DNA from 3 places in the Paraburkholderia sp. TE9906 genome. Region 2 is predicted to be linked to each of the others. Evidence: riboswitches for the same ligand, from Rfam matches in the RefSeq annotation. Region 2 holds a riboswitch; each other region holds the start of a gene.
What was found. Region 2 has a riboswitch for cobalamin ahead of cobW (cobalamin biosynthesis protein CobW). Riboswitches for the same ligand answer to the same signal wherever they lie in the genome.
Positions count from the first base shown of each region.

Region 1 (10,412 bases), on a different contig from region 2:
CGCCGGCTCCGGCGCCGGCTCGGACCCGCGCGCCGAATGGCTCGACACGCCGATCAGCCTGCGCGATGTCGCCGACGCGCCGCTCGTGATCTTCCCCAGACGTCTGGCGCCAGGCTTTTATGACATCATTATGGATTGCTACGGCGTCGCGGGCCTCGTACCCCGGATCGGCCAGGAGGCGATCCAGATGCAGACCATCGTCAGCCTCGTGTCGGCCGGCATGGGTGTCGCACTGGTGCCGCAATCGTTACGTAATCTGCGCCGCACGGGTGTCGTGTACCGGCCGCTGTCCGAGTCGGTGCCCGCGATCGAGACGGGGCTCGCGTGGCGCACCGACGAGGTGAGTCCGGTGCTGGCCGGTTTCATCGACATCGTGCGTACGCATGCCGCCTCCGTCGGCGCGCCGGGTCTCGCGGCAGGCGATTAGCGGCGCTGCCGCGAACGCATCGCGGCTCGCACCGTCCAACGCATGCGCCGGATAACGCGCGAACCGCTGACGAACGACTAACCCGCCGCGCGCGAACCGATTACACCAACCCCGCTTCTGAACCTGAACTGCCCATAACAACACGATGCTCATTCATCCGAATTTCGACCCCATTGCCATTCATCTGGGGCCGCTCGCCGTGCGCTGGTATGGACTGATGTACCTCGTCGCGTTCATCGCGGCGATCGTCGTCGGCCGGCTGCGGCTGCGTTTGCCGTTTGTCGCGGCGCAAGGCTGGACCGTCAAGGATATCGACGACATGCTGTTCTACGGCGTGCTGGGTACGATCCTCGGCGGCCGGCTCGGCTATGTGCTGTTCTACAAGGCGAGCTTTTATTTCGCGCATCCGCTCGACATCTTCAAGGTGTGGGAGGGCGGCATGTCGTTCCACGGCGGCTTCCTCGGCGTGACGCTGGCGATGGTGCTGTTCGCGTATCAGCGCAAACGCTCGTGGCTGCAGGTCACCGACTTCGTCGCGCCGATGGTGCCCACCGGGCTCGCGGCAGGGCGCCTCGGCAATTTCATCAACGGCGAGTTGTGGGGCCGCGTGACCGACCCGTCCGCGCCGTGGGCGATGCTGTTTCCGGGCGCCGCGCCCGACGACGCCGCGTGGCTCGCCGCGCATCCGCAACTGGCCGCGCAATGGCATCTGAACGAGGTGTTCGCGCAATATCACATGCTGCCGCGACATCCGTCGGAGCTGTATGAGATCGCGCTCGAAGGCGTCGCATTGTTCTTCGTGCTGTTCTTCTTCTCGCGCAAACCGAAGCCGCTGGGCGCGATTTCCGCGGTGTTCCTGATCGGCTACGGTCTCGCGCGCTTCACGGTCGAATTCGCCCGCGAGCCGGACGACTTCCTCGGACTGCTGGCGATGGGCCTGTCGATGGGCCAATGGCTGTCGCTGCCGATGATCCTCGCGGGCATCGGCATGCTGGTGTGGTCGTATCGCCGTGCACGCCGTGAACCGGCGCAGGCGGTCAGCGCGAGCTGAGCGCTACGGTTCGTCGTAGCGAGCGCACGATGAAAAACGCCACGGCATGCCGTGGCGTTTTCTTTTGCAGCACGAGACATGCTGAGCGCGCAAACGCGGCCGCGCGCTAGCGTTACTTCATCTGCACCGAGCCCGATACGTTGACCGTCACCGTCGACGTGCCGCCTTCGAGCGGCATCGGCGCCATCGTCTTCGCGTCGGCGCTCATGGCGCGCGCGCTCATCATCATCATCGGACGGGGCATCACGCCGCTGTGATTCACGTTGACCTCGCGAATCGAATAGCCGCTGAAGCCAAATGCCTGCGCCGACGACGCGGCCTGATCGCGGAACGACCGGATCGCTTCGCCGGTGAGCTTCTGCTCGGCGGCGCGTTGCGCTTCCGGCGACAGCGAGAACTGCACGTTGCCGACCTGCATGACCGAGGCCATTTGTCCCGCGAGCTTCGACGCCGCGGCGAAGTCATGCGATTCGAGCACGACCTCCGTGCGGCCGCGCCACGCGGAAATACGCCCGTCACGATCGGTGGAGGGGAAGATGGCGAACGAACCCGTGCGGGCCGTCACGCCGCTCACGCCTCGCGCCTTCTGCAACGCCGCGTCGGCGCGCTGATTCAGCGTGGCCGTGAGCGCGGAGGGGTCGCTCGCTTCCTGCTCGTAAAACAGCGTGATATCGACGACGTCCTGCGGAATTTCCGCGCTGGCCTGAGCGTTCAGCGACAGCACGCCCGATGGCTGGGCCTGCATGACGCCTTGCGCGCGGGCCATGGCCGGGGTGAGCGCGAGCGCGACAGGCGCGGTGCAGACGAGAGCGAGTGCGAGTGCCCGTGCGGTTTTTTTCGACATTGCTGGACTCCTTGCTTGAACAGGGTTGTGCACGATTGGCGCGAACGCCACGCAGTGGTGGCATGACGTTTGCGGGCGCGTTTGTGCGCCTGTTAGGCGCTCGTAACCGGAGCTTGGTTCCCTAATTGACGTTGCCTGTCAGGGGCGACGGCGCGTCGAAGTGAGCGAGCCTTCAGGCGAGCCGTGTGGTGATGAAGCGCCATTCGGCTTCGGTCACGGGCGTGATCGACAGGCGATTGCCTTTGGCGAGCACGCGCATGTCCTGCAGTTCCGGATGCTCGCGCAGCGCGGCCAGCGGAATCAGCGGGATTTTCTTCTTGAACACCACGTCGACCAGCAGCCAGCGAGGCGTTTCCTGCGACGACTTCGCGTCGTAGTACGGACTCTCTTTATCGAACTGGGTCGGGTCAGGATACGCGGTGGACGACACTTGCGCGAGCCCCGCAATGCCGGGTTCAGGGCAGCTCGAGTGATAGAACAGCACGCCGTCGCCGACCTGCATCATGTCGCGCATGAAGTTGCGCGCCTGATAGTTGCGCACGCCGGTCCACGGCAGCGTGCGGTGTGGTGCGTGGGCGAGATGGTCGATGCTCGCCTCGTCCGGTTCGGACTTCATTAGCCAGTAGCGCATGAATCGAATTGAACGTTAAAGGTTGGACGACGTGAAAAAATCGAAACCTGTGAGGCGAGGCGCACCCACAGACACGCCAGCGGACGCACAAAGAAAAACGGCATCGAACCGAAGTCCGATGCCGTTCTAGATAAGGTCCCCGCCTTAGCCGCTAGGCCGGCATCCTGAACCGGGGGTTCAGAATTGGTCGCAGTTAGCAACACTTCGGGTACATCAGACAGAGTGACGCGCACGCCCGTGCTACAAATTTCCGCAACCGTGCACATGGCATTGGTTCAAGGAATATATGACCTTGGCGAACCAGGCAGGGAAGCTAAACCGATGAAACTTAAACGATAGAACTCAAACGTTTGCGGAGACTTCGCTTTGTTTGAATTCGCGGCAGATCTCAGGACCGGCCGATACTTACTGCATGCTGTACTGCTGAATCACAGTACCCAGTTGTTCGTTCATTTGCTGCATTGTACGCCGGATTTCCTCAGCGGGAAATGCTTCTCCGTGTCGTACGCTCGATTGCAGCCTAAGCAGTTCCGATGCCAGCGACAGCGCAGCCATGACAGCAATGCGATCCGTGCCGCGCACGTTGCTGTTATTGCGGATCTTCGACATTTCGGCGTCGACGCGTGCCACCGCTTCGAGCAGCGCGCCTTCCGTTTCCGGCGAGCATGCAAGGCGATAGGGCACGTCGAGAATCGATACTTCGATCTGCTTGGCGGTCATGCGTTTTCTCCGTGGCGGGTAACCTCGCTCTGCGCGTCGGCAGCGTCCTGAACCGGCTCGAGCAGATCGAGCTGGTTGTCAGGCTCGCTGCTCGCGCGAGCCCGCGGCAGTTTCTCGAGAATCGCATTCAGGCGCACCTGAGCGTCGTCGATCTTGGCGGACAGCGTGTCGCGCTCCGCTTGCAGTGCATCGCGCTCCTCGCGCAGCAGCGCAAGTTCCGTGCGCGTGGCATCCAGTTCGGCACGCGATTGGGCGAGTTGATCTTCGAGCGCGAGCCGCGCTTCATTGTGGCGCTGGCTGATCGCAATCAGCTTGCCGATATTCTGTGAGAGTGATTCGAGTTCGGTGAGCATGTGCTGCGTCCTCTAAAGACATCGCATTTTAGCGCGGAATATTGCAGGTTCCGACAATTGTCTCGTTTCGAGACGTAACAACATCGCTATGTGCAGGCTTTTCCCGACCATATGATGAAAAAGTACTCGCCCATCGGACAATAACCTGCACTTAACAGAACGGATTGCGCCCGGTTTGACCTTTCTTGACGCACGTCGAGGGCGCTCCTAAACTGCCGGCACTCTGGTGCCCGCGCCGCTGTTCACAGTGCGCGCAGTTAAACGGGAAGCAGGGCGCGCCACTCATCGAACTGAACGCGCGAACCTGCGCTGCCCCCGCAACGGTAAGCGACCGCATTCGTCATGCAGGTCGGTCCTGATCGCGTGTCTGAAAGTTCAACATGCGAGTGTGCCACTGCGCGTTACGCGTGGGAAGGCGGGATCGATGTGTCGTTAGCCCGGATACCGGCCAGAGGGAGAGGCACGTCCCCCGCGAAATGCAAGAAAGCGCGGGCGCTTCGTTATGCATCGGCCTGCGGGGAAGCGGGCCGCGCGAGCTATCCACAGGAATCGTCATCCCATGCTGTCCCCCATCGCCCGCGCGACGCTGCTTGCTTTTGCGGGCTTGCCGCTCGTCGTGCACGCGCAAACCGCGGACTCGTCGCCGGGTTCGTCCGCCGGTTCGTCTGCTGCTTCGGCCGGCGCTTCGGCCACCTCCGCGGCGCCTTTGTCGGCTCAGCCTTCGTCCGCCTCCGATGCCAGTGCAAAAACCAACGCACAGGCGAACGCCGCCGCGCAGAATGCCACGCCCGCCGTGTTGTCACCAGTCGTCGTGACCGCGGAGCGCGGGCCGCAAGCGCTCGCGGACGCGATCCCGCAGACCTCGCTGTTCGATCAGCAGGATCTCGCCGATACCACCGCGACCGACCTGCCCGGCCTCCTGCAACTCGCGCCCGGTGCGCAAATCTCGCGCACAGGCGGGCCAGGTTCGACGACGAGCGTCTATTTGCGCGGAGCATCGTCGACGCAATCGCTATTGCTGATCGACGGCGTGCGCGTCGACTCGGTGAGTCTCGGTGCGCCGCAACTCGCGCAGATTCCGCTCGACCAGATCGATCATGTCGAAGTGGTGAACGGCAACGTCTCCGCGTTATACGGTTCGGGCGCGATCGGCGGCGTGGTGCAGGTGTTCACGAAAGAGGGCGGCGATCATCCGCCGCGTTTCAACTTTTCGGTGGGCTACGGCAGCTATCACACGCAAACGCAGCAGGCAGGCGTGAACGGCGCACTCGACAAAGACGGCCGCACGACCTTCAGCCTCTCGCTCGCGCGTTCGAAGGACGACGGCTTTTCATCGCTCAATCCGCAACAGGCGCCCGGCGCCAATCCGAATGCGAACGGCTATCTGAACGAGAGCGTCACGGGGTCGTTGCGTCACAAGTTCAACGACCGCTGGGACGCGGGCGTCAACTATTTCCAGTCGAACGGCAATAACAGCTACGACAACGCGTACGGCGTGCCGACCGATCTGAACAACCTGTACAGCAAGGTGCGCCAGGCGTCGGTGTTCGCGAACGGCAAGCTGACCGACTGGTGGACCACGCACTTCATCGTCTCCGAAGGCGACGACCGCAGCGTGTCGAAGACCAACGGCATCTACAACGGCCGCTTCGATACCGACAATCGGCAGTACACCTGGCAGAACGATTTCGCGTTCGCCGCGCGGCAGAAACTGCAGGTGGGCTACGAGCATCTCGATCAGAGCCTCGACTCCGATACGTTCGCGGCGCCGGATCGTCATGTGGATTCGGGCTTCATCGGCTACACGGGACGTTTCGGGCGCAACCAGTTTCAGGCCAACGTACGGCACGACCAGTATTCCGATTTCGGCGGGGCGAACAGTTACTATCTCGGCTACGGTTTCGACATCACCGAACACTGGAAGGCAACCGCAAGCTATTCGGATTCGTTTCGCGCGCCGAGTTTCGACGATCTCTACTATCCGATCAGCGGCAATCCGTCGATCCAGCCCGAGCACAGTCATTCGCTCGAAGCGGCGTTGCAGTACGCGTCGAACGCGCTCGGCGTGATGCGTCTGAGCGTATTCCAGACGCGCTATTCGAATCTGATCGACTACGCGCAGGTGACGCCCGGCATCTATCTGGCCGAGAACGTCGGCCGTGCGAAAGTGCAGGGGCTCGAAGGATCGTGGAGCGGACATGTCGGCGAGACGGACGTGCGCGCGTCGCTGACGCTGCAAAATCCCGTCGACCTCGACAACGATGTCGACCTCGTGCGGCGCGCGCGGCGATTCGGCTCGCTCACTGTGAATCGCGGCATCGCGGGATGGCGCGTCGGCGGCGAGTGGATCGTGAGCGGCCCGCGCGAGGACAGCAGCGGCAAGCTCGGGGGCTACGGCGTCGTGAATCTGTCGGCGCGCTACAACATCACGAAAGCGTGGTACGTGACCGCGCAAATCCAGAACCTGTTCGACAAGGACTATGAAACGGCCTACTCGTATAACTCGCCGGGACGCGGCGCGTATGTCACGATCGGTTGGCAGCAGCAGTGACGGCTTTGCCGCGTTGAGCGTGCGCGAATGAGCCGGCATCCTGGTTCGATGCCGGCCGCCGTGCGCGTGATGAACGCGAAACGGGCGGCCGCCATCTGGCTCGTTCTTGCGATGCTCGCGCTGGCGGTGCTGATGGCGTCGCTCGCGCTCGGCAGTGTGTCGCTCGCCCCGTCGCGCGTGCTGGCGGCGCTGCTGCCGTCGCATGGGTTGTCTGGGTGGCCGGGCGAGTCGGCGGATCTTGCCAGCGAGATCGTGCGCACGCTGCGTTTGCCGCGCGCGCTGGCCGGCTTCGCATGCGGCGCGTTGCTGGCGTTGGCCGGCGCGCTGCTGCAGGTGCTGTTGCGCAACCCGCTTGCCGAACCGTACATATTGGGCGTGTCGGGTGGCGCGGCGAGCTTCGCGCTGGTGGCGATGATCGCCGGCAGCGCATGGTGGATCGTCGATGCCAGCGCATTCGCCGGCGCCTTCGTATCGATCCTGCTGGTGCTCGGTCTCGCGCGCCGCGAGTTGTGGCGCGGCGAGCCGCAGGACACGTCACCGCGTTTGCTGCTGACCGGCGCGGTGATCGCGGCGGGGTGGGGCGCGCTTATCACGCTGCTGCTCAATCTCGCGCCCGACAGCCGTTTGCGCGGCATGTTGTTCTGGCTGACCGGTGACCTCAATGGCGGCGCGTTGCCGTGGACCGCGCTCGTTGCGCTCGCCGTCGCGTTGCTGGCCATCGTGCCGGTGGCCCCGCGCCTGAACGTGCTGCTGCGTGGCGACGCCGCTGCGCAAGCCTTAGGCGTCGCGGTGATGCCGCTGCGTTTGCGCGTCTACCTGGTGGCGTCGCTCGCGGCGGCCGCCGCAGTGACGACGGCGGGCACCATCGGCTTCGTCGGTCTGGTGGTGCCGCATATGTTGCGCCTCGCGTTCGGCAACGATCAGCGCATGCTGTTGCCTGCCGCCGCGCTCGGCGGCGGCGTCGCGGTGATGGGCGCGGACCTGATCGCGCGCACCGTGATTGCGCCGGCGCAATTGCCGGTCGGCGTGATCACGTCGATCGTCGGCGTGCCGGTGTTCCTCTGGATGCTGTTGCGCAAACGCCGATGACGCAAGCTCATACCAATCTCGAACCCGCCGTGCTCAGCGTACAACGCCTGACCTTGCGTGCCGGCGCGCGCACCTTGCTCGATGGGTTCACGCATACCTTCCATGCGGGCGAGATCTGGTGCGTCGCGGGCCCGAACGGCGCGGGCAAGACCACGCTGCTGTCCACGCTCGCGGGTCTGTTGCGCCCAGCGGCGGGCCATGTCGAACTGGATGGCGTGCGCATGTCCGACTGGGCGCCGTTGCCGCTCGCCCAGCGGCGCGCATTGATGCCGCAAAGCGCACCCGACGCGTTCAGCGCGAGCGTGCTCGACATCGTGACGTTGAATCGCTTTCCGCATCTGAGCGGCTGGGGTTGGGAGCGCGAAGCGGATCGCGTGGCCGCCCATGCCGCGCTGGACCTGCTGGGTCTCGCCGACTTCGCCGCGCGTGACGTGCTGTCGTTATCGGGCGGCGAACGTCAGCGCGTCGCGCTCGCGGCGGTGCTGTGTCAGGACGCGCCGTTGTTGCTGCTCGACGAACCGTTGTCGCATCTCGATCTGCATCATCAGATCGACTGTCTCGAAGCGCTCGCCGCATGGACGCGCGAGCCGCGCCGCACCGTGATGTTCTCGTGCCACGACCTGAATCTCGCACGCCGCTTCGCGACGCACGCGCTGTTGCTCGACGGTGCGGGCGGCGTGCATGCCGGACCGGTGCATGATGTGCTCACGCCCACGCTGACGAGCCGCGCATTCGGCTATCCGTTGATTCTGATTCGCGACGGCGAACACGAGGCGCTGATTCCCGCGCCGCGTGCGCGTCACGAATCGCCTGCCGGTTATGACACATCGGCAGGATAATCGCTCGAACCAAACACTCTCATTTCAGACCACGCTTATGACCTCCTTGCCACGCCCGGCCGGTTTGCCCGAAGTCGCACCGCTCGATCAAACGCTACGCGCCGAGCTGCAACACATCATCGATACCAAGACCAAGCCGCCCGGCAGCCTGGGGCGGCTCGAAACGCTCGCGCGGCAGATGGGCCTGATTCAGCGCAGCACGCAGCCGACGGTGCAGCGCCCGGCGATGATCGTGTTCGCCGGCGACCACGGCATTGCCGCGGAAGGCGTGAGCCCGTATCCGCAAGCGGTGACTGCGCAGATGGTCGCCAACTTTCTTGCGGGCGGCGCGGCGATCAATGCATTGAGCCGCGTTGCCGGCATCGAACTCGAAGTGGTCAATGCCGGCATCGCGACGCCGTTGCCGTCGACCGACGGCCTCGTCGATATTCCGGTGGCGAGCGGCACGCGCAACTTCGCGCACGAACCCGCGATGACGCATGCGCAGGCACTCGCCGCGATGCAGGCGGGCGCGGCGCGCGTGCATCATCACGCGGTGCTCGGCACCAACGTGATCGGCTTCGGCGAGATGGGGATTGCGAACACGTCGTCGGCCGCGTGTCTGATGAGCCGTGTGTGCAACGTGCCGATCGACGAATGCGTCGGCCGTGGCACCGGTCTCGACAACGCGGGGCTCGCGAAAAAGCGCAACGTGCTCGCATCGGCGCTCGCGCAGCATGCTGGAGCCACGGCGCCGCTCGACGTGCTCGCGACCTTCGGCGGTTTCGAAATCGCGATGATGACCGGCGCGTATCTCGCGGCCGCCGAAGCGCGGATGACGATCCTCGTCGACGGTTTCATCGCGACTTCCGCGTTGCTGATCGCCGATGCGTTCGCACCGAACGTGCGCGAGTACTGCGTGTTCGCGCATGCGTCGAACGAAGCCGGGCACCGGCGCATGCTCGATCATTTCGGCGCGCTGCCGTTGCTGTCGCTCGACCTGCGTCTCGGCGAAGGCACCGGCGCGGCGCTCGCGGTGCCGCTCTTGCGCGCCGCCGCGGCGTTCATCAACGAAATGGCGAGCTTCGATTCGGCGGGCATTGCGAATCGCGAAGCCTGATCCGCATGACGGCAACTGACTGACACCCGGCCCATCCATGAACCCGCTTGCGGAACTGCGCTATTTCTTCACGGCGCTCGGTTATTTCACGCGCGTGCCCGTGCCGCGCTGGGTCGGCTACGAGCCGCATTATCTGAATGCGGCCGCGCGCTACTTCCCTTTGGTCGGCGCATTGGTCGGCGCGTTCAGCGCGCTGGTCTATCTGATGGCGCTGCGCGTGTTTCCGGCGGGCGTGGCGGTATTGCTGTCGATGGCCGCGTTGTTACTGGCGACAGGCGCCTTTCATGAGGATGGTCTCGCCGATTGCGTCGATGCGTTCGGTGGCGCATATAACCGCAGCGATGCGTTGCGCATCATGCATGACTCACGCATCGGCGCTTTCGGCGCCATCGCGCTGGTGATCGCGCTCGCGTTGAAGTGGCAGACGCTCGCGGCATTGCCGCCGGTGCGCGCCGCAAGTCTGATGATTGCCGCGCATGCGGCGAGCCGCGCGTGCGCGATCAGCTATCTGGCCACGCTCGAATATGTCCGCGCCGAAGGCAAGGCCAAGCCGGTCGCGCAGCGCCTGAGCGGCCCTGCGTTGCTGTGCGCGGCGTTGTTCGGCTTACCCTGGCTGCTGTGGCCGAATGGGCCTGGCGTGCCGGACTGGCGCTTCGCGGCCGTGACGTTGGCGGTGCTGATCGCGCTGCGGTTTGCACTGGGCCGCTATTTCGTGAAACGCATTGGCGGCTATACCGGCGACTGTCTCGGCTTCGCGCAGCAGATCTTCGAATTGATCATCTACCTGGTGGGGCTTGCATGGATATCG
Region 1 is NZ_JBWCCT010000002.1:517,123-527,534, forward strand. Features, by position in the region: gene ACZ9H4_RS06210 (LysR family transcriptional regulator) at 1-427, shown strand, start outside; gene lgt (prolipoprotein diacylglyceryl transferase) at 573-1,478, shown strand; gene ACZ9H4_RS06220 (SIMPL domain-containing protein) at 1,591-2,322, opposite strand; gene ACZ9H4_RS06225 (EVE domain-containing protein) at 2,495-2,953, opposite strand; RNA gene ssrS (6S RNA) at 3,086-3,267, opposite strand; gene ACZ9H4_RS06235 (cell division protein ZapA) at 3,359-3,673, opposite strand; gene ACZ9H4_RS06240 (ATPase) at 3,670-4,026, opposite strand; cobalamin riboswitch at 4,234-4,493, shown strand; gene ACZ9H4_RS06245 (TonB-dependent receptor domain-containing protein) at 4,586-6,577, shown strand; gene ACZ9H4_RS06250 (FecCD family ABC transporter permease) at 6,605-7,666, shown strand; gene ACZ9H4_RS06255 (ABC transporter ATP-binding protein) at 7,663-8,505, shown strand; gene cobT (nicotinate-nucleotide--dimethylbenzimidazole phosphoribosyltransferase) at 8,543-9,604, shown strand; gene ACZ9H4_RS06265 (adenosylcobinamide-GDP ribazoletransferase) at 9,642-10,412, shown strand, end outside; gene cobC (alpha-ribazole phosphatase) at 10,403-10,412, shown strand, end outside.
Region 1: another riboswitch for cobalamin. It lies ahead of ACZ9H4_RS06245 (TonB-dependent receptor domain-containing protein); the one in region 2 lies ahead of cobW (cobalamin biosynthesis protein CobW).

Region 2 (10,412 bases):
CGTGTGCAGCGTCGAGAGCGCGACACCGGCGATCGTGCCGGGCCCCGCGCGGCGCGTGTCGTGCACGATCCGCGATCAGGGCTACGGCATTCCGACGGAGCAGCAGGCGGGGCTGTTCGAGCGCTTTCGCCGCTTTCACGCGAGCGAGCGGCCCGAGGTGGGCGGAGCGGGGCTCGGCATGGCCTTCGTGAAGACCGTCGTGACGCGCCATGGCGGCGACGTCGACGTGGTCAGCGCGCCCGGCGAGGGCACGGCTTTTACGATCTGGCTGCCGGCGCTCGATGAGGCGCAATTCGACGCATCCGTCACGTCACGTTCATGACGGACCAACACGTAAGGTTCGAAAAAGAGAAGATGCACAAAACCACTCTGATGTGTGCCGCGCTGGCCGCGGCAAGCCTCTGCGGTTGCGCGGGCCTCAATGCGGACGTGCACAGCGCGAATCCGGCGGCGGGGCTGCCGGGAGAGCCGACTTATACGATCATGCGCATGCCGTCGCAGGATGCCAGCGCCGATCATCCGCAATTCGAGGCGCTGCTGCGCGACGAACTGGCCAAACGCGGCTTCGTCGCCGCGACGGGCAACGCCACGCATTATCTGCTGTCGATTGCGTATGACACGCGGCCGGCCACGGTCGGCGTCGGCGGCAAGGATTGCGCGCCGAGCGACTGCGCCAAAGCCGAGGCGCCGTTCGCGCTGTTCGGCGGCGCTCCTTACCAGCATTCGCTGACACTGCGCTTTTTCGAGCGCACGAGCGGCGAAGAGCGCTATAAGGTTCGCGCGGTGATCGCCGATCGCGATGCGGACCCGCTGCACGCGATGCCGGTGCTCGTGAAAAGCGCGCTGGCGAAGTTTCCGTTCGATGCGTCCGACTGGCGTGTCAAGCTGCGGCAGGACAAGGCGAGCGGCGTGCCGGACGTGATTTCGGTGAAGCCGCTGCCACAGTAACGGGCGCGGGCTATCGCTGCGGCGCGTCGGCTTCCGGCCAGCGGTTTTCGAACACGCAATCGGCCAGCGGCAGGCGGCTTGCCCAACGCTCGGTTTCCAGCATCGGCTCGCTGTAGAACTGGTCGACGTGGCCCAGACACAGGATCGCAACCGGCCGTGCTCCCTCGGGCATGTGCAGCAGCGTGCGGACCGCGTCGACGTCAAACAGCGACACCCAGCCCATGCCGAGCCCTTCGGCGCGCGCGGCGAGCCACATGTTCTGGATCGCGCACGCCACCGAGGCCAGATCCATCTCCGGTAACGTGCGGCGCCCGAAGATATGGCGCTCGCGCCCGTCCATCAGCGCGATCACCAGCAGTTCGCCGCACTCCAGAATGCCTTCCACTTTCAGCTTCATGAACTCTTCGCGGCGCTTGCCGAGCGCGTCGGCGGTGGCGAGCCGTTCGCTTTCGACCGTTGCGTGCAAGGCGGTGCGCAGCGCCGCGTCGGTGATCCGCATGATCCGCCACGGCTGCATGAAGCCGACGCTCGGCGCGTGATGCGCCGCGTCGAGCAGGCGCGCGAGCATGGCGGGATCGACGGGATCGCGCACGAAGTGGCGCATGTCGCGGCGTTCGTAAATCGCGCGATAGACGGCGTCGCGCTCGGAGTCGTTAAAAGGCTTCGCCATGGAACAGGGCGGCCGTGAAGGCCGGGTTGGAGGGCCAGTAAGCGTGCATGTAGGTCGCCACGATCGAGCCCGCGCGATAGACGGCCTCGCCGGGGCCGTCGCTGTTCGGCCGGGTGGCCGAGCGCAGCGGGGTAAGCGGGCTGCTCAGCTTCGAGTAGTGAAACGTGTGGCCGGTCAGCGGCCCGTGCAGGCCGTCGATCTGCTGCATGCCGAGCGCCGTGAAGCGGGTTTGCATCGTCGCATGGCCGGGCAGCAGGCCGAGCATCGGCGTCGTGACGCCGTGCGCGTCGGTCAGCCGGTCGAGCAGGTAGAGCATGCCGCCGCATTCGGCGACCAGCGGTTTGCCCGCCGCCGCGTGCGCGTGGATCGACGCGGCGCTGCGCGTGCTGGCGGCGAGCGTCGCGGCGTGCAGCTCCGGATAGCCGCCTGGCAGATAGAGCGCGTGGGCGTCGTCGGGCAAGACCTCGTCGGCGAGCGGCGAAAAATAGTCGACCCGCGCGCCGAGCGCTTCCAGCAACGCGACGTTGGCCGGATAGATGAACGAGAACGCGGCGTCGCGGGCAATCGCGATGCGCTTGCCTTCGAGCAGGCGCGGCAAGGCTTGCGGCGCCGGCGCGCCGAACTCGACCGGCGGTGGCAAGGCGGTGAGCGCGGTCTGGGCGAGCGTGTCGGCGGCGCGGTTCAGACGCGCGTCCAGATCGTCGATCTCGGCCGCCTGGTGCAGGCCGAGGTGGCGGTCGGGCAACGCGATTTCATCACTGGCTGCGATGTGTCCGCACCAGCGCAGCCCGGCGGGCAACGCCTCTTCGAGCATCTGCGCGTGGCGCGCCGAGCCGACGCGATTCGCGAGCACGCCATGAAACGGCACCTGCGGGCGAAAGTGCGCGAGGCCGAAGGCGACCGCGCCGAAGGTCTGCGCCATCGCCTTCGCGGAAATCACTGCGAGCACCGGCACGCCGAAGACCGTCGCGAGATCGGCGCTGCTCGGCGTGCCGTCGAACAGACCCATCACGCCTTCGATCAGGATCAGATCGGCTTCGGCCGCCGCCTGTGCGAGCAGATTGCGGCACGCGGCCTCGCCGACCATCCACAGGTCGAGCGACAGAACCGGTGCGCCGCTCGCGCGCGCGAGGATCATCGGATCGAGAAAGTCCGGGCCGGTTTTGAAGACGCGTACGCGCCGTCCCAACCGTTGGTGGTAGCGCGCGAGACCGGCGGTGATCGTGGTTTTGCCCTGCCCCGAAGCGGGAGCGCTGATGAAGAGCGCGGGGCAGGCACGGGAGGAAGTCTCCATCGGGCGCGCTCCGGAGTTAGTCTTCTGTGCAGACGCCCCGGTGGACGTTCCTTGGGAGGGCACCCCGCAGGGCGCGGAGGCCTCTCCCTGTTGGGACGCTCCTGACGAAGTGCCGTTGGGCCGCTCGGACATCGCTCAGAACTCCACGCCGCGCTGCGCTTTCACGCCTTGCTCGCGGTACGGATGCTTGACGATGCGCATTTCGGTGACGAGGTCGGCGGCTTCGATCAGCGCGTCCGGTGCGTGGCGGCCGGTGACCACCACGTGCAGCATCGCGGGGCGCGCCTTCAGCACCGACAGCACTTCGTCGAGCGGCAGGTATTCGTACTTCAGCACGGTGTTCAGCTCGTCGAGGATCACCATCTGGTACTCGCCGCTTTCGATCATCCGGCGCGCTTCGTCCCAGCCTTTGCGGGCGGTGGCGATGTCGGCGTCGCGGTTCTGCGTGTTCCAGGTGTAGCCGTCGCCCATCGTGACGAAATCGCAGTTCGCGATCGCGCCGAGGAAGTCTCGCTCGGACGTATGCAGCGCGCCTTTGATGAACTGCACGACGCCGAGCCGCATGCCGTGTCCGAGCACCCGCACGGCCATGCCGAACGCGGCGGTGGTCTTGCCCTTGCCGGTGCCGGTGTTGACGATCAGCAGGCCTTTTTCGACGGTCGCGTTGGCCTGCTTCTTCTCGTGGCCTTCGCGTCGGCGCTCGGTCATGCGTTGATGCGATTCGGGGTCGGTCTTCATCGAAGGTCCTGTCGGTGAGGGGCGTGGTTGGGTGGTTCGTCACCGGCGTCGGTTGCGGCCGTGGCGATTGCCACGGTGACGCCGCCGTGGTGCGTTTTGGAGACTAGGAGGCGGGTGGTTAGGAGGCGGGTGGTGGGTGCTGCCGGTGCAATTGCTACGGCACCACGTGCGGCGAGCGTACCCGCAGCCGCCACAGCCGATATTGCGCCCGCATCGGGTGCGGTGTGCGCCGCGCGTGCGCCACGCACAGTCGCCGCTACGAGCGCGGCAGGCTCACACGACGCCGCGAGCAGCGCACACGGTTCGCAGACGCCGTCCACGCCGAGATGCTCTCGCACGGCGTCCGACGGTTTCGCGACTGCGATTCCTGCGATCTGCGCACGGCTGAAGAGTAGCAACGGCAGCGCGTGACGCGCGCAGAATTCGAGCAGACCCGGCTCGTCGGCTTTGGTGTCGACCGAAGCGACTGCGCGAATCCGATCGAATGCATGTGGACCGAGCGCGGCGCGCACGGCCGCTTCGATCTGCGCGGCCGGCGTGTTCAGGCGGCAACCAATGCCGACGCTCAGCGTTTTCATTGGGAGGCCGTTCCGGGAGTCGAGGCAGCGGCGGAATCGGCACTGGCAACGGAAGTGCCATCAACGTCGGAGCCGCCATTGGCGCCAGCACCAGCCGCCCCATGCGCCACGTCCGCCTTGACCGCCGCACGAGCCAGCGCCAGCGACGCCACCCCGCCGATCACCACGATCGCCGGCGAGCCAAGCCCCGCACGCGCGACAGCATCGACGAACTCGCCGAGCCGCGCGAGCACGTGACGCTGTTCGGGACGCGTCGCCGATTCGATCGCCGCGCACGGCGTGTCGGCGCGCATGCCGGCCGCGAGCAGCGCGGCGGTGATCTCGCTCAGGCGCCGCATGCCCATATAAATCACCAGCGTCATCTGGGTAGCGACGAGCGCGGTCCAATCCGGCTCGCCGCTGCCCGCGCCGTGTCCCGTGACGAACACGACGCCCTGCGCGTAATCGCGATGTGTGACCGGGATGCCGATTGCCGCGGGCGCGGCAATCCCCGCCGTGATGCCGTTGATCACTTCGACCTCGATGCCCGCTTCGTGCAGCGCCTGCTGTTCCTCGCCGCCACGGCCGAACACGAACGGATCACCGCCCTTGAGGCGCGCGACGCTGCGCCCGGCCCGCGCATGTCCGAGCATCTGCGCAACGATGCCGGCTTGCGGCGTGGACGGATGCCCGCCGCGTTTGCCGACGTACACGACCTGCGCGTCATCGCGCGCGAATTGCAGCACGTCGGGATTGACCAGGTCGTCGACCAGCACCACGTCGGCTTGCGCCAGCGCGCGGGTGGCCTTCAGCGTCATCAGTTCGACGTCGCCCGGGCCCGCGCCGATCAGCCACGCGCGGCTCATCGCGGCGGGCATGGCGCGCGCCATGGCGTCACCGGCGGGAAGGGGCGAAGCGGGCAACTGCGCCCAGCGGCGGAGATTGAAATCATGCGGTGCAACGGATTCGGGCTCGGCGAAAACGCGGCCGGTTCATGGCGAATCCCGCGAAAGTACGGCTCATGCGGAATACGCGAACGGACGCGTCACGTCGTGCTTCAGCGCCTTCACATCCGTCCCTCGCGGATTCCGGCGGCCGGCGGCGTAACGTGCGCCGCCTCCGCGTCTGGCCGGTATCCGGGCTGGCGGCCTCATGCGCTTTGCCTTCCCGTGCCGGATTCGCCGGACAGTGGCATCGAAAAAACGCATGCGCGGCAGGGCTGATGGAACAGCGCGCCGCAGGTCGCTTACCGTTGCGGGGACAGCACAGGTTGAGCGCATGACGCGCTGCCTGTTTCCCGTTTAACTGCACACGCGAACGCATGTGCGGGCACCAAACGCGCGCATACGATAGCACATGGCACCCCGCCCGATAAGCGCTTGCGGCCTGCGTTTTCTTGACTGCACGGGGCCGCGGGCCTACACTCGCACGCACTTTGGTGCTCGTGTGCGCGCTCGTGCGCATGCAGTTAAACGGGAAACAGGGTGCCCGCCTGCATTGGACCGGGTCAACCTGTGCTGCCCCCGCAACGGTAAGCGAAAAGTGGCGTCGGTTGCATCGACCGACGCTGCGGAGCCGGCTTCGATGTCCACGCGCAAGGCCGCGTCGGCATATCACCACTGGGCGAGAAATCACTCGTCCGGGAAGGGGAAGCGGCGCTTTCGCCAGCCCGGATACCGGCCAGAATACGCAGGATGCCCGCCGCGGGGATGCGACGGCGCGTTCATGACCTCACACCCGCTTTCTGTTTACCGTTGTCGCGGCAACGCCGTCGTTCGTCCCCGTGTGTTGTGATCGTGCCGGCTTTGGCAGCGCGTGCGCCTCGTGCGTGTCCGGCCGGCCAGCCCATGCAGACAGACGCGCGAACGTACCGGCGGCCCCGGGCAACGCCTACGGATGGACCTCACGATGCAAACTCAAATGCGCAAGATCCCCGTCACCGTCGTCACGGGCTTTCTCGGCAGCGGCAAGACCACGCTGCTGCGGCATATTCTTCAGCATGCGGGCGGCAAGCGCATTGCGGTGATCGTCAACGAGTTCGGCGAACTCGGCATCGACGGCGAAATCCTCAAAGGCTGCGGCATCGGTTGCGATGAAAACGGCGTCGAAACCGAAGGGCAACTGTATGAACTCGCGAACGGCTGCCTGTGCTGCACCGTGCAGGAAGAGTTCTTTCCCGTGATGGAAAAGCTCGTCGAGCGCCGCGAGCAGATCGATCACGTGCTGATCGAAACCTCCGGTCTCGCGTTGCCCAAGCCGCTGGTGCAGGCGTTCAACTGGCCGCAGATCAGGAACAGCTTCACCGTCGATGCGGTCGTCACGGTCGTCGACGGCCCGGCTGCCGCCAGCGGCCAGTTCGCCGATAACCCGGTGGCCGTCGACGCGCAGCGCAAAGCCGATCCGAATCTCGATCACGAGTCGCCGCTGCACGAACTGTTCGAAGATCAACTCTCGGCGGCCGACCTCGTGATCCTGAACAAGACGGACCTGCTCGACGACGCGCAGCAGGGCGCGGTCGAAGCGGTGATCCGCGAAGAGATTCCGCCGCAGGTGAAGGTCGTGCGCGCGCAGATGGGCCAGCTCGATCTGCATACGTTGCTGGGTCTCGAAGCAGCGTCGGAGGAAACGATCCACTTGCGCCACGACCACCACGGGTCCGCCGACGACGCCGATCACCACCACGACGAATTCGATTCAGTGGTCGTGCAGGCGAATGCGCCGTCGCGTGAAGCGGTGATCGCCGCGCTGCAAGCGCTCGTCGAAGCGAACACGATTTACCGCGTCAAAGGCTTCGCGGCATTGCCGGGCGCGCCGATGCGTCTCGTGATCCAGGGCGTGGGCCGGCGCTTCGACAGTTACTTCGATCGACGCTGGCAGCCCGGCGAAGGGACGCAAAGCCGCTTCGTGCTGATCGGCGAAGACCTCGATCAGGCCGCGTTGCAACGCGCGTTCGATGCGGCGCTCGGCGTCGTGTCGTCGCGCGCCGCAGCCAGCGAGGCGTAAGCGCTCATGCATCTGCTGCGCACGACGCCGGGCGGTTTCGTCGACGATACGCAGGGCGTGATCCGTATCGATCAGCAGCCCGCCGACATTGTCGTGCTCAGTTCCGCCGACACCACGCTGTCCCTGCTCGCGAGTGTTTTTCCGCGGTTGGGCGAGGGCTTCCCCAGCGTGCGACTCGCGAACGTCACGTATCTGCGGCAACCGGCCTCGGTCGATTTCTATCTCGAGGATGTGCTGCAGCACGCGCGCGTGGTGGTGGTCGATCACCTCGGCGGCGAGGCGTATTGGCCATACGGCATCGAGCAGGTGGTCGCGCTGGCGGAGCGCAAACAGCAAACGCTCGCAATGTTTTCCGGCGACTTGCAGGAAGATCCGAACCTGCTCGCGCGCAGCACCGCCGCTGCCGATCTGTGTCATCAGCTCTGGCGCTATCTGCGCGAGGGCGGTCCGCAAAATGCCGAGGCGTTTTTGCGCTGCATCGCGCACCGCGCGTTCGGCTGGGGGCGCGAGCCTGCGCCGCCGCGCGCGTTGCCGGCCGCCGCGCTCTATCATCCGCGGCACGACATGCCGACCATCGCCGACTGGCAGGCGCGCTGGCAAGCCGGCGCGCCGGTCGCGGCGATCCTGTTTTACAAGGCGCATCTGCAGGCGGCCAACACGGCGGTGTTCGACGCGCTGATCGACGCGCTCGAAGCACAGGGCCTCAATCCGTTGCCGATCGCGATCACGTCGCTGAAAGACGCGATGAGCCGCGACGTCGTGCAGACATTGTGCGCGCAGCACGAGGTCGCGCTGGTGTTGAATACGACCGCCTTCGCCGCATCCGCGATCGACGACCCCGCGCCGCTCGCGCTTGCCGGCGACGCGCCGGTGTTCCAGGTGATCCTGAGCGGCGGCAATCGCGACGACTGGCTCAAGGACAACCACGGCCTCAATTCGCGCGATATCGCGATGCATATCGCGCTGCCGGAAGTGGACGGACGCATCATCACGCGCGCGATCAGTTTCAAGGGGCTCGCGTATCGCTGTGCGCACACCCAGGTCGACGTGGTGCGTTATCAGCCGGACCTCGAACGGGTGGGCTTTCTCGCTGAATTGAGCCGCCGCTGGTGCCGTCTGCGATCGCTCGATAATGCGGACAAGAAACTCGCGCTGATTCTCGCCAACTATCCGATGAGCGAAGGGCGCATCGGCAATGGCGTGGGGCTCGACACGCCGGCGTCGGTGGTCGGCATGCTGGCGATGCTGCGCGACGAGGGCTATCGTCTCGCGGACGAATTGCCCGCCGATGGCGATGCGCTGCTGAGGAAGCTCACGCAAGGCGTGACCAACGATCCGGTCGTGCGCGATCTGCGCCCCGCGTTGCAAAGCCTCGCGCTCGACGACTATCTCGCGCATTTCAACGCGCTGCCCGCCGAGGCGCGTCAAGCACTGAACGCGCGCTGGGGTACGCCCGACCAGGACCCGACCCTGCGGCGCGGCCGTTTCCTGATCGCGGGCTGGCGCTGCGGGCAGGTGTTCGTCGGCATCCAGCCGTCGCGTTCGCGCGAGCAGGGCGATTATGCGAGCTATCACGACGCCGAACTGGTGCCGCCGCATGCGTACCTCGCGTTCTATTTCTGGCTGCGTCACCAGTTCGGTATCGACGCGGTCGTGCATGTCGGCAAGCACGGCAATCTCGAATGGCTGCCCGGCAAGAGCGTCGCGTTGAGCGAGGCGTGCTGGCCCGATCTGATCCTCGGGCCTATGCCGCATCTGTATCCGTTCATCGTCAACGATCCGGGCGAGGGCAGCCAGGCCAAACGCCGCGCGCAGGCGGTCATCGTCGATCACCTGATGCCGCCGCTCACGCGTGCCGAAAGTTATGGTCCGTTGCAGGATCTGGAGCGCCAGGTCGACGAATACTATGAAGCGCTGATGGTCGATCCGCGCCGCTCGAAGCTGCTACGGCGCACGATTCTGGCGACCATCGTCGAGCACAAGCTGCATGAGGAGTTGAGTCTCGCGGAGCCGAACGGCGAGGACGACGAGGACGTGCTGCTCACGCGCGTCGACGCGTGGCTGTGCGAATTGAAGGAAGCGCAGATTCGCGATGGCTTGCATACGTTCGGGCAATCGCCTGCCGGTGTGCAGCGGCGCGACACGTTGCTCGCGTTGGGGCGCTTTCCGGTCGGTGACGGGCGAGGCGCCAGAGCCGGCTTGATCGATGCGTTGGCACGCGATCTGCGGATGGATCATCTGTTCGATCCGTTGTCGGTGGATTGGTCGGCGGTGTGGGACGGCCCGCGTCCCGATGTGTTGCAGCAGGTGAGCGACGCGCCGTGGCGGCATGGCGGCGACACGCGCGAACGGCTCGAGTTGCTGGCGGCGCAAATGTTGAGCGGCGTGTGCGGCGACCGGGCCGATGCAGGCGAGCTGCGCGGCGCGATATCACGCGCGACACCGCCAGCCGGTGCGCTGCCGCAAGCGGAGCAGGTCATCGAGCGCTTGCGCGACGACGTGCTGCCGAGGCTCGACGCCTGCGGTCCACAGGAAATGCTGCATCTGAAGCGCGGCCTCGAAGGGCGCTTCGTGCCGCCGGGGCCGAGCGGTTCGCCGTCGCGCGGACGGCCCGACGTGCTGCCCACCGGCCGCAATTTCTATTCGGTCGACACGCGCGCGGTGCCGACGCAAGCCGCGTGGTCGCTCGGACTGAAATCCGCGCAGCAGTTGCTCGAGCGGCATCTGCAGGACAAAGGCGATTATCCGCGCGCGATCGGGCTCTCGGTCTGGGGCACCGCGACGATGCGCACCGGCGGCGACGACATCGCCCAGGCGCTCGCGCTGCTCGGCGTGCGGCCGAAGTGGGCGCCGGGCAGCCATCGCGTGACCGACTTCGAGATCATGCCGATCGAAGCGTTCGATCGTCCGCGTATCGACGTCACGTTGCGCGTGTCCGGATTTTTCCGCGACGCCTTTGCGAACGTGATGCATCTGTTCGACGCCGCTGTGCAGGCCGTTGCCGAACTCGACGAACCCGAAGCGCTGAACCCGATTCGCGCGCGTGTGCTGCGCGAACGCGATGCGCTGATCGCGCGCGGCATGGATGCCGCCGAGGCGCGCCGGCGCGCCGGCTGGCGCGTGTTCAGCGCACGGCCCGGCGCGTATGGCGCGGGTCTGCAGGACATGATCGACTCGCAGCAGTGGCAGACCGACGCCGATC
Region 2 is NZ_JBWCCT010000011.1:3,721-14,132, reverse strand. Features, by position in the region: gene ACZ9H4_RS26350 (CHASE2 domain-containing protein) at 1-322, shown strand, start outside; gene ACZ9H4_RS26345 (DUF4136 domain-containing protein) at 355-948, shown strand; gene bluB (5,6-dimethylbenzimidazole synthase) at 959-1,618, opposite strand; gene ACZ9H4_RS26335 (cobyrinate a,c-diamide synthase) at 1,602-2,912, opposite strand; gene cobO (cob(I)yrinic acid a,c-diamide adenosyltransferase) at 3,048-3,650, opposite strand; gene ACZ9H4_RS26325 (cobalamin biosynthesis protein) at 3,647-4,228, opposite strand; gene cobA (uroporphyrinogen-III C-methyltransferase) at 4,225-5,073, opposite strand; cobalamin riboswitch at 5,318-5,559, opposite strand; cobalamin riboswitch at 5,627-5,906, shown strand; gene cobW (cobalamin biosynthesis protein CobW) at 6,116-7,210, shown strand; gene cobN (cobaltochelatase subunit CobN) at 7,217-10,412, shown strand, end outside.

Region 3 (10,412 bases), on a different contig from region 2:
GCCGAGATCGAATTCGCCGTGCGCAGGCAGGAAGCGTTGGGACTCGACGTGCTCGTGCATGGCGAGGCCGAACGTAACGACATGGTCGAATATTTCGGCGAGCAGTTGTGGGGCTATGCGTTCACGGAAAACGGCTGGGTGCAGAGCTACGGCTCACGCTGCGTGAAGCCGCCGATCATTTACGGCGACGTCTATCGCCCGGAACCGATTACCGTCGACACCACCCGTTACGCGCAATCGCTCACGCCGCGCGTGATGAAAGGCATGCTGACCGGCCCGGTGACGATGCTGCAGTGGTCGTTCGTGCGCGACGACCAGCCGCGCTCGGCTACCGCGTTGCAACTCGCCCTGGCGATCCGCGACGAGGTAGTGGATCTGGAGAAGGCCGGCATCCGCATCATCCAGATCGACGAACCGGCGTTTCGTGAAGGCCTGCCATTGCGCAAAAGCGATTGGGCCGCGTACCTCGACTGGGCGACGCGTGTGTTCAGGATCTCGGCGGCCGGCGTCGGCGACCGGACGCAGATTCACACACATATGTGCTATTCGGAATTCAACGACATCCTGCCCTCGATCGCCGCGATGGACGCCGACGTGATCACCATCGAAACCTCGCGCTCGGCGATGGAACTGCTCGACGGTTTCGGCGAGTTCGCGTATCCGAACGAAATCGGTCCGGGCGTCTACGACATCCACTCGCCGCGCGTGCCGGGCGCGGACGCGATGCTGCGGCTCCTGGAGCGCGCGTGCGAAGTGATCCCGGCCGAGCGCCTGTGGGTCAATCCGGATTGCGGCCTGAAGACGCGCGGCTGGCCCGAGACCGAAGCGGCGTTGACGAATATGGTGCGGGCGGCGAAGGCCTTGCGTGCGAAGCTGGCGACGCGGCAGCCCGAATTGGCTCACTAGTTCGACTATCTTCGCAAGCCTGTCCGTGATGCAAACCTTCACGGATGGGCTTGGCGCACGCATGCCGATCAACCGCCCTTCGCGTACAGCGTGGAGTCCGCGAAACCTTCGGCGGCCAGCACCTCGCCGACCAGAATCAGCGCGGTCCGCTCGATCGCGCTCGATTGCACTTTGCTCACGATGTCGTCGAGCGTGCCGGTGATCTTCTCTTCATCCGGCCAGCTCGCGCGATAGATCACCGCGATCGGACACGCGCCGCCGTAATGCGGGCGCAATTCATCGACGATGCGCGCGAGATGCCGCACACCGAGATGAATCGCCATCGTCGCGCGATGCCGGGCGAGGTCGGCGAGCTGTTCGCCCTCGGGCATTGTCGTCTTGCTCGCGTAGCGCGTGAGAATCAGCGTCTGCGACACATCCGGCAGCGTGAGTTCGCAACCGAGCGCCGCCGCGCACGCAGCCGTTGCGGTCACGCCAGGCACGATCTCGTATGGAATGCGCAACTCGCGCAAGCGGCGAATCTGTTCGCCGATCGCGCCGTACAGCGACGGATCGCCGGAATGCACGCGCGCCACGTCCCGCCCTTTGTCATGCGCGGCCCTCAGCAACGCGACGATCTGATCGAGGTCGAGCTCGGCCGTGTTGACGACCTGCTCCGCGCTGTGACCTTCGAGTACCGCGGCCGGCACCAGCGAACCCGCGTACAGGATCACCGGACAATTGCGCACGAGGCGCTGCCCTTTCACCGTGATCAGTTCCGGGTCGCCAGGACCCGCACCGATAAAAAACACCGTCATTCAAGACTCCAATGATTCAATTGCCCGTGGCGCCGGGGGCGTGCTGTTCGGCTCGCAGCGGCACCCGATGAGCGCGTAACGCATCGAGCAAACCGGCGATGCTGTCGAATTCCCGATCGACCTGCGGCAACGCCGGACGACGCAACATGATGACCGGCAAGCCGCGTTCACGCGCGACCTCCAGCTTCGCTTCGGTCGCGCTGCCGCCGCTGTTCTTGCTGACCACCACGTCGAACGCTTGCAGTGCGAAAAGCGCGCGCTCCCCTTCGAGGCTGAACGGGCCGCGCGCCGCGAGGATGCGCGAGCGCGCGGTGTCCGGCTGCGAATCGAGGCAGCGCACCGTCCAGAACTGCCGCGGCGGAATCTCGTCGAGATGTGCAAGCGGCTCACGGCCGAGTGTGAAGAGCGGTCGCCTGAACGGCGTTAGCGCGGCGATCAGCTCGTTCCAGTCGCCGACCATGCGCCAGTCGTCGCCGGCTTGCGGCTGCCAGCCCGGACGACGCAGCGCCCAGCATGGCACGCCCGCCGCGCGGCACGCGCCGAACGCGTTTGCGCTGATGCGCGCGGCGTAGGGATGCGTCGCGTCGATCACGAGGCCGATCCGTTCGCTTGCGATGTAACGTGCGAGGCCCTCGCTGCCGCCGAAGCCGCCGACGCGCACCGTGCACGCGAGATCGTCCGGCACCTTGCCGAGACCCGCGAGACTGTACACGTGCGCGGCGCCAAGTTGGCGCGCGATCTTCAACGCGTCGCCGGTGCCGCCGAGCAACAGGACCCGCATCATCGCGCCGCTCCAATCACAACGCCCTGGCGGTCGATCGCGAACATCTCGACATTCACCTGCGGCGGCACGATCGCGCGCGCCACCGCCAACGCGTGCCCGCAGACGATATCGCCGAGCGGCACCTGCTGCGCGTGCGCGAGCGCCACTGCCTGCTGACTCGTGTTGGCCGCGCGAATCGCCGTCTGTAAGGCGGGATCGGCGCCCTGCTCCGCGGCCCACGTCGCGAGCCGTTCGAGATCGATGCTCGAATGGCGGCTATGCAAGTCGAGATGGCCCGCCGCCAGCTTGCTGAGTTTGCCGAACCCGCCGCAAATGCTGAGCCGGTCGACCGGCGCGCGTTTCATATGCTTGAGCACCGCGCCGACGAAGTCGCCCATCTCGATCAGCGCGATATCCGGAAGAGCATAACGCGCGCGCATCGCGTCTTCGCTCGCGTTGCCGGTGCAGGCGGCCAGATGCGTGTAGCCGTTGGCGCGCGCGACGTCGATCCCCTGATGGATCGACGCGATATACGCCGAGCACGAGAACGGCCGCACGATGCCCGTCGTGCCGAGAATCGACAGGCCGCCGAGTATGCCTAAGCGCGGGTTCATCGTTTTCAGCGCGAGCTCTTCGCCGCCTTCAACGCCAATCGTCACCTCGAAGCCGCCGCGATACGCGTGCTCGGCCGCGAGGTCGGTCAGATGGTCGGTCATCATTTTGCGCGGGACGGGATTGATCGCCGGCTCGCCGACCGGCAGCGTGAGGCCCGCGCGCGTCACCGTGCCGACGCCCGGTCCGGCGCGAAAAACGACCTCCGGCTCGGGGATCAGGCGCACGCGAGCGAACACGAGCGCGCCGTGGGTCACGTCGGGGTCGTCGCCGGCATCCTTGATGGTGCCTGCTTCGGCGCCGTCAGCGCCGGCGGCGAGCAGGCGGCAGAACACGAGCGGCATCGGCACATGCTGGCCTTTCGGCAACACGATCTCCGCGACCTCGCTGACCACGCCCGCGAGCAGCAGACGCGCCGCCGCGAGCGACGTCGCCGTGGCGCAACTGCCGGTCGTGTAGCCGCTACGCAGCGGCGCGGCGTGTTCGGGGGATTCTTCGCGCATTACGGTTGGCGGGGTGAAGCGGAGTGATGGGCGGTGGTGCTGTTCGTGCTGTTCGTGCTGTTCGTGCTGTTCGTATTGCTCGTATTGCTCGTATTGCTCGTGCCGCTCGTGCCGCTCGTGCCGCTCGTGCCGTCTCCGGCGTTCGCACCATTCATGGCAATTTCACCGCCGCCACTCTCCGTTGCCCGCACGCCGTTTGCCTCGCCGTTGCCGCGAGCCGCTTTGGTCACTTCGAGCAACGTGATCGGCAACGCCTGCCGCCACGTATCGAAGCCGCCGAGCGGTTGCGCGTCCGCGAGCGCGATACGCGTGAGCGTGCCGCCATACCGCTCGCGCCACGCAACCAGCGCCGCCTCGCCCTGCAACGTGACTGCATTGGCCACCAGCCGTCCACCGTCGCGCAAACGCGCCCAACACGCGTCCAGCACACCCGGCACCGTCACCCCGCCGCCGATGAACACCGCATCCGGCACCGGCAAGCCATCCAGCGCAGCAGGCGCGCGGCCCGCGACGAGTTGCAGCCCAGGCACGCCCAGCGCGTCGCGGTTGTGTTCGATGAAGCCCTGTCGCTCCACACGCGCTTCGATCGCGATCGCGCGGCAAGCGGGATGCGCGCGCATCCATTCGATACCGATCGAACCGCTGCCCGCGCCCACGTCCCACAGCAATTCGCCGGGCGTCGGCGCGAGGCGCGCGAGCGTGATCGCGCGCACGTCGCGCTTGGTCAACTGGCCGTCGTGACGGAATGCCTCGTCGGGCAAGCCGCAGGTCAGCGGCAAACGCGGCGCGCCCACCGTCGCCCGGCATTCGAGCGCGATCAGATTCAGCGCGGCCAACTCGCCCGCGCTCCACTGATCCGCACGAGCGTCGATGCGGCGCTCGCGTTCGCCGCCAAGATGTTCGAGCACGCTCATCCGCGTCGCGCCGAAGCCGCGTGCGTTCAGCACGCCGGCGAGCGTCGCGGGCGTGTGCCCGTCCGCGCTCAGCACGAACACGCGCGCGCCGTCGTGCAGATACGCATTCAGCGTCGCCAACGGACGGCCCACCAGCGACACTGTCGCGACGTCCTGCAACGGCCAGCCGAGCCGCGCGGCCGCGAGCGACAACGACGACGGCGCAGGCAGCACGCGCAACTCTTGCGCAGGCAACTGCCGGGCCAGCATCGCGCCGACGCCGAACAGCATCGGATCGCCGCTCGCCAGCACGCACACGGCGCCGTCGCGTTCGGCGAGCAGCGGCGCGAGATCGAACGGACGCGGCCACGCGGCGCGGCGCGCGGCGAGGCGCGCGGGCAGCATCGCCAGATGACGCTCGCCGCCGTACACCACCGACGCCGTCAGCAACGCACGCCGCGCGGGCCGCCCCAAACCGGCGAAGCCGTCATCGCCAATGCCCACCACGGTCAGCCACGCCGGCATGCCACCATCCTCATTCTGTGTCTTCAATCAATGCGCCGCGCCACGCCGGTCAAAGCGTCCAGCCTCGTTGCGCGGTTCGAAAAAAGGCATAATACAGCCGCCGGTGCCCTTCGGGGCCGAAGAGGGAACACAGTGCCACTGTGGCTGCCCCCGCAACTGTATGCAGCGAGTCCGCCTGCGCTACGCGCCACTGGTTTGACCGGGAAGGCTGCGGTGGACGATGACCTGCCAGCCAGGAGACCTGCCGGCGAGACTGTTCGTGCCAGCCAACATCGGGCGGGGTGTACCGATGCCGCAGCAATCCGCCTTGCGGCTTGCTCGGGCCGTCGCGCGACGCTAAACCGGTGTCCGTCTTGACTCAAGCTTCGCCCTCCACTGCCTTGCTCCACGCGGCTTCGACGCCGCGGCCATCGGCATGTCCGGGGCTGCTGCGCATCGTCGCCGCGCGTGATGGTGGCATCTGCCGGATCAAGCTGCCGGGCGGCGAGTTGAATGCGGACGAGGCGCAAGTGATTGCCGATGCGAGCACGCGGCACGCGGCGGGCGTGATCGAGTTGACCAATCGGGCGAACCTGCAGGTGCGTGGCGTGCGCGCGGGGCACGAAGCGGCGTTGATCGCGGCGCTGGTCGAGGCCGGGCTTGGGCCGATGACGATGCCTCGGCCAGGCGCGAACGCGGCCGACGTGGCGAACACCGCTACGGCGAGTGGCGCGGACCCAGCAGGTGCAAAGCACGCAAACCACGCTTCGAATGCCGTCGTCATGAGCGCCGCGGACGACGTGCGCAACGTGATGATCAGCCCCGCTGCGGGACGCGATCCGTTTGCGTTGATCGACACCACACCGCTATGCGCGGAGTTGCTCACGCTGCTGCAAAGCGAAATGCGCTTTGCGGCGCTGTCGCCGAAATTCGCGCTGCTGCTGGATGGCGGCGAGCGTCTGGCGAGGGTCGATCATCCACACGATGTGTGGCTCGCGGCGACTTTGAGCCATGATGGTGTGCGGTTCGTGTTCGGTTTCGCCGGGTGTCCGGGTGTCGAGGCGCAGGAGAACGCAAACGCGGTTACGTGCGACGATGCAGGTGCAGGTGCAAAAGCTGACGCGGCTACGAACGCGCGAACCCATGCGGCCGCGGGTGTTGTCGTTCCTGTCCCTCCGCTCCCGGCCACGCCGACCGGCAACACGACCACGCGCATCTCACGCGCCGACTCCTCCGCGCACACTCACAGCCACCCCCCCCTGGCCGCCGTCCTCCCCTCGCAAGTCCCCGCGCTCGTGCGCGCGCTGCTGCATACGTTCCTCGACCTCGCACCAGCCGACGCCCTCCGCATGCGCGACCTGCTCGCCACGCATTCCGCCGACGCACTGTTGCAGCACGCCCAACGCTACGTCGACTTCCCGCTGTCACGCGACGCCTCGCTCACCGAATGGCGCCGCAGCACCACAGCCGATGCCGCGCTCCGTCTCGGCGCCCACGCTCAACGCGAAACCGGCATGTGGCACGTGGGCGGCCAGCCGCCGCTCGGCCGCCTCGACGCCGCCACGCTGCACGGCCTCGCCGCGCTCGCGCAACGCCACGGCAACGGCACGCTGCGCGCGACGCCCTGGCAAAGCGTGCTGCTGCCCGACATTCCGACGCACGCACTGCCCGTCGCGCTGGCCGAACTGAACGCCCTGGGCCTCGCCTGCGATGCCGCACAACCCATCACGCGTTTGATCGCGTGCGCCGGTTCGAGCGGTTGCGCCAAAGGCCTCGCCGACACCAAAGCCGACGCGCTGCGCCTCGCCGCCCTGCTGCCCGCCGACGTCGACGTGCACCTGAGCGGCTGCACGCGCTCGTGCGCCGCCGCGCATTGCGCGCCGTACACGCTGCTGGCCGCCGCCCCCGGCCTCTATGACCTTTATCGACGCGACGGCCGAGCCGGCTTCGGCCACTGCGTCGCGCACCAACTGACGATCGCACAGGCCGCCGATACGCTCGAACGCCTCGCCCGGAGTAACACAGATGCTTGATTACATTCGCGACGGTCAGGAGATCTATCGCCAATCTTTCGCGACGATCCGCGCGGAAGCCGACCTGTCGCGCATCCCCGCCGACCTCGAAAAACTCGCGGTGCGCGTGATCCACGCGTGCGGGATGGTCGACGTGATCGACGCGCTGCAGTTTTCCGCGCACGCGGGCACCGCGGGCCGCACGGCGCTCGCGCAAGGCGCGCCGATTCTGTGCGACGCCGGCATGGTCGCGCAGGGCATCACGCGCGCGCGACTGCCCGCAAACAACGACGTGATCTGCACGCTCACGCATCCGGACGTGCCGGCGCTCGCGCGCGAACTCGGCAATACGCGCTCGGCCGCCGCGCTCGAATTGTGGCGTCCGCAACTCGCCGGTAGTGTCGTCGTGATCGGCAATGCGCCGACCGCGCTGTTCCATCTGCTCGACATGCTCGATGCCGGCGCGCCGAAACCCGCGTTGATTCTCGGCTTTCCGGTGGGCTTCGTCGGCGCGGCCGAATCGAAAGCGATGCTCGCCGGGGACAGCCGCGGCGTGCCCTACGTGGTGGTGCATGGCCGGCGCGGCGGCAGCGCGATGGCCGCTGCCGCCGTCAACGCACTGGCGACGGAGGTCGAATAAATGAGCGCGCAAGGACGACTGTTCGGACTCGGCGTCGGCCCCGGCGACCCGGAACTCATCACGCTGAAGGCGCTGCGCTTGCTGAAGGCCGCGCCGGTGGTCGCGTACTTCGTCGCGAAGGGGAAGAAAGGCAACGCGTTCGGCATTATCGAGGCGCATTTGCATGAGGCTCAGGCCCATCTGCCGCTCATCTATCCGGTCACGACCGAAGCGCTCGAACCACCGCTCTCGTACGAGGCGATCATCGCCGACTTCTACGACACCGCCGCCGAGATCGTCGCCGGTCATCTCGATGCGGGCCGCGACGTCGCCGTGATCTGCGAAGGCGATCCGTTCTTTTACGGCTCGTACATGTATCTGCACGATCGGCTCGCGGCGCGCTACGAGAGCGAAGTGGTGCCCGGCGTGTGCTCGATGCTCGGCGGCGCGGCGGTGCTCGGCGCGCCGCTCGTGTATCGCAATCAAAGTCTGTCGGTGCTCTCGGGCGTGCTGCCCGAGGACGAATTGCGCCGCCGTCTCGCCGATGCCGACGCCGCCGTCGTGATGAAGCTCGGCCGCAATTTCGACAAGGTGCGGCGCGTGCTCGGCGAACTCGGCCTCGCGCAGCGCGCGCTGTACGTCGAACGCGCGACGATGGGCAATCAACGCATCGTGCCGCTCGCCGAAGTCGATCCGATGGCGTCGCCGTATTTTTCGCTGCTGGTCGTGCCGGGGGAAAAATGGCAAGGATGAGCGCGCCCGCGATCGTGATTCTCGGCGCGGGGGCGTTGGACACGGCGCGAAGGATTCAGGCGTTGTATGCCGAGGGTGCGGCCGGTGTGGATCGCCCCGCTGGCGCAGGCTGCCAGGTGCACGGCTTGCAGGGACGCGTCGAAGCCGACGTGTCCTACACCGAACTCGGCGCGCATCTGCGTGATCTGTATGCGCGTGGCACGCCGATCGTCGCGTTGTGCGCGGCCGGTATCGTGATTCGCTGCGTCGCGCCGTTGCTGTCGAACAAGGGCGTCGAGCCGCCGGTGCTCGCCGTCGCCGAGGACGGCAGCGCGGTCGTGCCGTTGCTCGGCGGACTGACCGGCGCCAACGTGATGGCGCGCGAGATCGCCGCCGCATTGGCCGTGCCGCCTGCGATTACGACGAGCGGCGAGTTGCGCTTCGGCACCTGCGTACTCAATCCGCCCGAGGGCTACATGCTGGCCGATATCGGGCAAGGCAAGCGTTTCGTCTCGGATCTGCTGGCGGGGGAAAGCACGCGCATCGAAGGCGACGCGCCTTGGCTCGATGATGTGCAATTGCCCCGCTCCGCTTCGGCGCGGCTCGCGATTCGCGTGACGCCGCGCGCGTGGGATGGGCGTGAGGATGAACTGGTGATTCATCCGCGTTGTGTGGTCGCGGCGGTGAGGGGTGCGGGTGCGGGTGCGGGTGCGGGTGCGGGTGCGGGTGCCGAGATCGTCGCCTGTGTGCGTAAGGCGCTCGATGCACACGGTCTCGCGCCGCTGTCGCTTGCCGCGTTGCTCGCCTCGCCGGACGACATGACGGACCCGTCGCTTGCCGAAGCCGCCGCCAGTTTCAACGTACCGTTGCGCTTCGCGCAAACCCGTCCCGAAGTTGGCGAGCCGCCAGCCAACCTGTTAAACGCCGCACTGCGCATCCCCCACGAAACGCTGCACGACGACATTGCCTCAGGCGTTGCGCTGGCATTGGCGCCCCTCGCCATCGACCCCGCCGCGATTGGCCGCGCACGCGGCCGTCTGACGGTGATCGGCCTCGGCCCTGGCCGCGCCGATCTGATGGTGCCCGCCGCCCGCACGGCGCTCGACGAAGCCACCGATATTCTCGGCTACGACACCTACGTGAAAATGGCCGGTCCGTTGCGCGCCGGTCAACGCGTGCACGGCACCGACAATCGCGAGGAAATGCAACGCGCGCAGCACGCGTTCGAACTGGCGAGCGAAGGACGGTCGGTGGTGATGGTGTCGTCGGGTGATCCTGGCGTGTTCGCGATGGCGGCCGCGGTGCTCGAAGCGCTCGAAGCATCGCAAGACGCAGCATGGGCTGCGGTCGAACTGGCGATCGTGCCGGGCGTATCGGCAGCACTCGCGACCGCCGCGCAAGCGGGAGCACCGCTCGGTCACGATTTCTGCATGCTGTCGCTGTCCGATAACCTGAAGTCGTGGACGATCATCGAAACACGTCTGCGGCACGCGGCCGAAGCCGATCTGGTGATGGCGTTCTATAACCCGATTTCCCGCGCGCGTCCGTGGCAACTGGACAAAGCGCTGGACATCGTGCGGGAATATCGCACGGCCTCGACCCAGGTGGTGCTGGGGCGGGATATCGGCCGGCCTGGTGGGACGCTGCGCACGCTCACGCTGGGTGAACTGCGTTCGTCCGATGTGGATATGCGGACGATGGTGATCGTGGGGTCGTCGATGACGCGGAGGTTTGGAAGTGGTATCGACGGTGCCAGGTGGGTCTACACGCCGCGCTGGTACGAGTGAGTCGGCACGCGCCGGCTCACTCTTTCCCAACACGACGTAACGCGTCGTACGCTACCCCCCCACCCTCAAATCCCCAATCGCCCTCTGCCTCACCCCCAGGTCATCCCACAACTCCGGATGACATGTGAACACCAGAATCTGATGCCGCGTCGCCGCATCGATCAACGCGCGCTTGATCGCATCACGCCGCGCCGCATCGGTATGCACGGCAGCGTCGTCGAGCATCAGTAACGTCGGCCGCCCCGACGCCTTCAGCAAGTCGGCATAAGCGAGCCGCGTCAGAA
Region 3 is NZ_JBWCCT010000005.1:149,140-159,551, reverse strand. Features, by position in the region: gene metE (5-methyltetrahydropteroyltriglutamate--homocysteine S-methyltransferase) at 1-906, shown strand, start outside; gene cobM (precorrin-4 C(11)-methyltransferase) at 975-1,703, opposite strand; gene ACZ9H4_RS14770 (cobalt-precorrin-6A reductase) at 1,720-2,487, opposite strand; gene ACZ9H4_RS14765 (cobalt-precorrin-5B (C(1))-methyltransferase) at 2,484-3,581, opposite strand; gene cbiE (precorrin-6y C5,15-methyltransferase (decarboxylating) subunit CbiE) at 3,581-4,999, opposite strand; cobalamin riboswitch at 5,084-5,262, shown strand; gene ACZ9H4_RS14755 (precorrin-3B synthase) at 5,344-7,011, shown strand; gene ACZ9H4_RS14750 (precorrin-8X methylmutase) at 7,004-7,630, shown strand; gene ACZ9H4_RS14745 (precorrin-2 C(20)-methyltransferase) at 7,631-8,362, shown strand; gene cobJ (precorrin-3B C(17)-methyltransferase) at 8,359-10,128, shown strand; gene ACZ9H4_RS14735 (AAA family ATPase) at 10,180-10,412, opposite strand, start outside.
Region 3: another riboswitch for cobalamin. It lies ahead of ACZ9H4_RS14755 (precorrin-3B synthase); the one in region 2 lies ahead of cobW (cobalamin biosynthesis protein CobW).